2 regions of the Serratia sp. D1N4 genome follow, and region 1 is predicted to be linked to the other one. Evidence: riboswitches for the same ligand, from Rfam matches in the RefSeq annotation. Region 1 holds a riboswitch; the other holds the start of a gene.

Evidence for each region. Region 1 has a riboswitch for cobalamin ahead of btuB (TonB-dependent vitamin B12 receptor BtuB). Riboswitches for the same ligand answer to the same signal wherever they lie in the genome.
Region 2: another riboswitch for cobalamin. It lies ahead of ACX1CU_RS13990 (cobyrinate a,c-diamide synthase); the one in region 1 lies ahead of btuB (TonB-dependent vitamin B12 receptor BtuB).

The regions. Positions count from the first base shown of each region.
Region 1 covers NZ_CM137274.1:5,159,880-5,162,996, forward strand. The annotation lists gene btuB (TonB-dependent vitamin B12 receptor BtuB) at 1-1,457, opposite strand, end outside; cobalamin riboswitch at 1,527-1,736, opposite strand; gene trmA (tRNA (uridine(54)-C5)-methyltransferase TrmA) at 1,855-2,955, shown strand; gene ACX1CU_RS23200 (YijD family membrane protein) at 3,004-3,117, opposite strand, start outside.
Region 2 covers NZ_CM137274.1:3,118,172-3,121,288, forward strand. The annotation lists gene cbiB (adenosylcobinamide-phosphate synthase CbiB) at 1-341, opposite strand, end outside; gene ACX1CU_RS13990 (cobyrinate a,c-diamide synthase) at 338-1,720, opposite strand; cobalamin riboswitch at 1,894-2,099, opposite strand; gene pocR (transcriptional regulator PocR) at 2,379-3,117, opposite strand, start outside.

The DNA.
Region 1 (3,117 bases):
ATAATAGCCTGATCCACATTGTAATAAGCAGGAATGGAACTGCTGGAAGTATAACCAATCAGGTTATCGATATCGTTACGATACCCCGTCACACGCCAGTTTACCGGGCCAGTCAGCCCTTCAAAGCCCCCTTCCCACTGCTGGCTCTCTTCCGGTTTTAAATTCGGATTACCAGCAAAGTCGCCATATTGCTGCCCAAGAGTCGGCGCTTTGAATGCGGTACCATAAGAAGCAATTGCACGATAGCCTTCAACAAACTCCCACGCAGCGCTAGTTTGCCAGGTATTGTGCCAACCAAATTGCGAGTTATCGTCACCACGCACCGCCCCTTCCAGGGTAATAGCGTCAAACTGTTGTTGTGCGGTCAGATACAGCCCGGTATTGCGCTGGCTTTTGCTGTCGGTGATATAAGCGGTGCCAGGTTCGAGCTTCTGCTCCTGCCAGTCAACGCCGGTGCTGACACTGCCTTGAGCAACCTGGACGTTATTTCCCCACTGCACATTATATTGTGTGACGTCATCCAGGGTTGCGGAGGGGGAATAGCGGCCATATTTCGGATCGTAATTGTAGTCTTTGCTATGGCTGTAGCTGGCCGTTAGCTGCGTGGCATAAATACCCTCGCGATAACGCATGCCAGTGTCCCACGACTGGCTATATAGCTGACGGGTGTCTGCATAGCTACCATCATAGGCCGTACTGTTATCGTAGCCATAACCACGCACAAACCCACCCAACTGCTCGGTAAACTGGTGTTGCAGTTCGCCATACAGCGATTTGCTCATGAAGCCATCACGATCGGGTTGTGCCGGATTACCAAAGCTGTCCGGCAGGTTGGCCACCACGTCAAACCCGCGGGTATAGGTATAGTTGCCCGCCAAGGTAGCAACAGTGTTTTGCCCCAGTTGCTGTTGCGTAGCACCGTCGTACTGCTGATAGCCATTCGAACCGACACCGGCAGAAAGCGAAGAGCCCTCCTTCTCACGGGTAGTAATGATGTTGATCACTCCACCAATGGCGTCAGAACCGTAGACGGCAGAGCGAGGTCCGCGAATAAACTCGACTTTTTGCACCAGCGAAATCGGGATTTGGCTCAGATCAGAAGAGCCACTGATACCGGCCTGATTAAGGCGGATACCGTCAATCAACAACAGCACATGTCGGGAATCGGTACCACGAATAAAGACGGCGGAACTTTGCCCCAGGCCGCCATTCTGCGCGATGTCCACACCAGGCAAGCGGCGCATGACATCGGCCACGCTCTTGGCCTGCCAGCGATCGATATCATTACGGGTAACAACAGAGGTCGGGGCCAGCACGGAAGAAACCGGCTGCGCAAAGCGATTGGCGCTCACCACCAGGGTATCGCTGTTGTTGGTTGTGGTGTTGTCTTGCGCCCATCCAGAAACTGCCGTCACGGAGGAGGCCACCGCCAGCAGTGTATTTTTTATCATTGTCATAAAGAAAAGCATCCAAACTTAATTGGCGGATGCCGCAGGATCACAGCCGATAATTCGCGACGGCCATGGATTGTGCGACGTACACCGGCAGGTTTTCGGGCTTGGGATTTGCAGATTGCCGTGGGCAACCGACACCGGGCGATGACTTCCCATCCAGCAGTGGACAGTGTCTGCGTAAAAACGCTATCGCCGTGACTTCCCCATACCGCTGCGCGTCAGCTCCAGATTCACACTGGATTCCCTTTTCACTCGCTGCTTGAGGCCGGACGGCCATGCTACGATCAATGAAAATAGATGTCTAGACAGCCAATAAGGTCGCGAACCTAACAAAACTGGACTTCACGGCTTGATTCCCTACAATCCACGCTGATCCAATTTGCCTGACGAGAAGAACCCCATGACGCCCGAAATTTTGCCCACTGAACGCTATGACGACCAACTGGCAGAGAAAACTGCCCGTCTGAAAACGATGATGTCACCGTTCACGGCGCCTGAGCCGGAGGTGTTCCGCTCGCCAGTCAGCCACTACCGTATGCGTGCGGAATTCCGTATCTGGCATGATGAAGACGAGATGTACCACATCATGTTCGATCAACAGACCAAACAGCGCATCCGCGTCGACAGCTTCCCAGCCGCCAGCGAACTGATTAACCGGCTGATGAGCGCGTTGATCGCCGCCATCAAACCCAACCCGGTGCTGCGCCATAAGCTGTTCCAGATTGATTACCTGTCCACGCAGAGCGGTAAAATCATTGCCTCGCTGCTGTATCACCGCAAGCTGGATGAACAATGGCAACAAGATGCAGCGGTACTGCGCGATGCGCTACGCGCACAGGGCTTTGATGTGCAATTGATTGGCCGCGCGTCGAAGATGAAAATTATGCTGGATCAGGATTATGTCGACGAAGTCTTGCCGGTCGCCGGTCGTGACATGATCTATCGCCAGGTAGAGAACAGCTTTACTCAACCCAACGCCGCAATGAACGTGCAAATGCTGGAATGGGCGCTGGATGTCACGCAGGATTCGCAAGGCGATCTGTTGGAACTGTATTGCGGTAACGGCAACTTCTCACTGGCGCTGGCACGCAACTTTGATCGCGTGCTGGCTACCGAAATCGCTAAGCCTTCCGTTGCCGCAGCCCAGTACAATATTGCGGCCAACCAGATCGACAACGTGCAGATCATCCGCATGGCGGCGGAGGATTTCACTCAGGCGATGAACGGCGTGCGCGAATTCAACCGGCTGAAAGGGATTGATTTAACGAGTTATAATTGCGAGACGATTTTTGTCGATCCACCACGCAGCGGGCTGGATGCAGATACAGTGAAGATGGTGCAGGCTTATCCACGCATTCTGTACATTTCCTGCAACCCAGAAACGCTGTGCGCCAATCTGGCAACATTGCAGGCAACCCACAAAGTCAGCCGCCTGGCGCTGTTCGATCAGTTCCCTTACACCCACCATATGGAATGCGGTGTGTTGCTGGAACGCCGCTGATAGATTATCAGGCGGGCTCGATGCCCGCCATTTCATTGAGAATAAAGCTTATTGCGCGGCAGAATCACGTCTCTTCAATTGGAATCCAATCCAGAATACCAGTGCAACACAGACAATGGATGGCAGGAAGTTAGAACCAATCTGCGGGTATTCCACCCGGAC
Region 2 (3,117 bases), 2.0 Mb from region 1:
TGTTTCAGCGCGTGATGCACCTCCATCGCCGCATCTTCCAGGCAGCGCGCGGCCAGCAGGGTGTAGATCAGCCATACTTCGGCCAGCCAGCCGAGCCAGGGGTGGATCTGCGTCAGCAGCGTTAAAAATCCCCAACTGAGCAGCCACACCAGCCCAACGACCGTCAGCCACAGCAACCCGCCGCCGATCCTGAGCGCCCTTTCGCTGTGGCAAACGCGGCGGATCAGGCGTTGCAGCACGTTAATCAGGTTGCCGATCCAGCGCACCGGATGCGGCCAGTGCGGCGGATCGCCCAGCAGGCGGTCGAGTAGAAAAGCCACCATCCAGGCCGCCAGCGTCATAGCACACTCCTAGCCGCCGTCAGCCAGCGATCCAACAGGCCGGGGCGTTGTGCGAAGTGAATATGCAGATAGCTGGCCTGAGTGCGGCCAAGCTGATATCCCCCCTGCCAGCGCTGCACCGCAACGCCGTCGCGCCATTTGGCGCAGTCAAATACCGGCGTCAGCGGGCTGGAAAAATCGGAATAGTGAAACTCGTGGCCGCGCAGGGTTTCCCCCTCGGCGGCCAGCAAGGTGTCGGTACGGGCCTGCCATTGGCAATAGCCAAAACGCGTCAGGCGCTCCCCCATGCGGCTTTCCCCCGGCAAAATACCGATCATCCGGTGGCGCTGCCCGGCACTGTCGGTCAACCCTTGGCCGAGATACATCAGGCCGCCGCATTCGGCATAGATCGGAATGTGCCGCCGATGCGCCGTCTGTAGCGCGGCGTGCATCTGCGGGTTGGCCGCCAGCTGTGCCGCATGCACCTCCGGGTAGCCGCCGCCAAGGTAGATCATCTGGCAATCCGGCAACTGGCGATCGTGCAGTGGGCTGAAACGCTGGATGCGCACGCCCGCCTGTTCCAGCAGATCGAGGTTATCCAGGTAGTAGAAGTTAAAGGCGTCGTCTTCGGCCAAGGCCAGGGTTAAGCCTGCCGCCAGTTCAGGCGCGGGTAATACCGGGGGCTGTCCGGCCGGTTGGCGGGTCGATAAGGTTAGCGCCAGCAAGCGATCGAGATCGATATGGGCTTCCACCTGCTGCGCCAACTGCTGCCAGCAGGGATCGTTGCCAGCGGTGTCTTGCGCGGGAATCAGCCCAAGATGGCGCGACGGTAACGCCACCTCCGCCAGCACCGGCAAACGCCCTAAAACCGGCACGGCGCAATAACGTTCGATAGCCTGACGGATCAGTTGGTAATGGTGGTCTGAATTCACCCGGTTGACGATCACGCCAGCCAGTTTCAGCGCCGGATCAAACTGGCGGAAACCGAGCACGGTTGCCGCCACCGAGGTAGATACCGCTTTACCATCCACCAGCAGGATCACCGGGCAATCTAGCTGCTTGGCCAGCGCCGCGCTGCTGCAATAATTGGGGTCGATGCCATAGCCGTCATACAGCCCCATCACGCCTTCGATCACTGCCACATCGGCGTGGCGCAAATGCTGGTTATACAGGCCGTTGAGGGTTGCCGCTGGCAGCATAAAGGCATCCAGATTGCGCGATGCCACGCCGGAGACGGCACGGTGCCAGCCGGTATCCAGATAGTCGGGGCCGACCTTGAAGGGTTGCACGCGCAGGCCGCGCTGTTGCAGCGCCCGCAGGATGCCGAGCGTCAGCGTGGTTTTGCCACAGCCGCTGCCGGTGCCTGCGATCAGAAAAGCCCTTTTACCCGTTAGCTGCATAAAAAAATCCCGGCCACTCGGTCGGGATTCGGTGTCGAAAAGATACGCTCGCGCAGCGCCAACGCTGCACGTATCTAGTGACAACCCGCTTCCCTCCGAAGGAGTTGAATGTCTAGCCCCAAAGCACTTGGCGGTGCAGGTAGGTAGCTAACACCTTTGCAGCGTTAAGTACGAAGGGGGTAAGCCAACTGGCCGGTCTTCTGGCTTAGCGTCATCCTCATCCACTCCCTTCCCGATCTACAGATCAGTGGCATAACCAGCGCCTGGCTATACAGTGGAATCGTCAGCATCACAGCAGCGGGGGCTGCGGGGGATTGACACCCCCTTCCCAATCACAATTTATTCAGATTGTGAGTTATCCAGTTGGCGATAATAATTCTTTTACCTAGCTCATTTAAGCTATCAATTTATTAACATTGCGATAGCATTAAATATTTTCTCTATAGAATGTCTTACTGATAATAATTAATATACGTCAGCTAATTAATAAAAAAATGTTCAGTTTATTCTTTTGCGAAAAAAATGTGGCCATAGGATAGTAAAATATTGCTCTCTGATAATGGCTATGACTGTTACAGCAAGAGGTTCAGGCTTATTTTAAGATTCTATAAATAACAAAATATTGTTATCTGCCGCCGCCGCTCAATAGCGCCGTGCGTTACTCCACCAAATTGTGCTGTTCGATCGCCAGCGAGCGGAATGCCTGCGGCGTCACATTATAAGTCTGGCGGAATACCTTGCAGAAATAGCTGGTTTGCGAGAAACCCAGGTTTTTCGCAATGCTGGCGATACTCCAGTCACTGTGCTGTAACATTTCCCTGGCATTGGCCATGCGCTGCTGATTTATCCACACGTTGAAGCCAACGCCCTGATATTTTTTAAATAACTTGCTGAAATAGTAAGGGCTGAGATACACCTTGGCCGCCACGTCTTCAAGGCGCAACTCCTCTGAAAGATGAGCGTCAATATAGCGCAGCGCCTTTTTCATTTTCGCTTCATGCGGATTGGGCTGGCGCACCTTAGCCTGTTCTTTCGCCTCGTTATTATCTTTTATTACCACAAAGTTGAGATGCTTTTTCAGGCAGTTTTCCACGATCAGCTTCAGCAGATCCGCCGAGGCAATCACCCGTGAATATTCCATCACTTGCACATTATGGAACTCATCCAGCAGCGCCGGATCCTTTTGCCAGCAATCATCAACGCTGAGGATATCAATCAGCCCGACCTCCTGTTGCAGCCTGACCTGCCCGCACAGCACAAACCCCACCAAATGGCCGGCAATCACCAGCGGAATAGAGAAATCCGTCAAGCCTGCATGGCAGCGATAGATACAGGGTTCATTGGATTTTGAGGCTTCAAGGCCCCCACAACGGTCGCTCATGCGGCAACGGAGATGA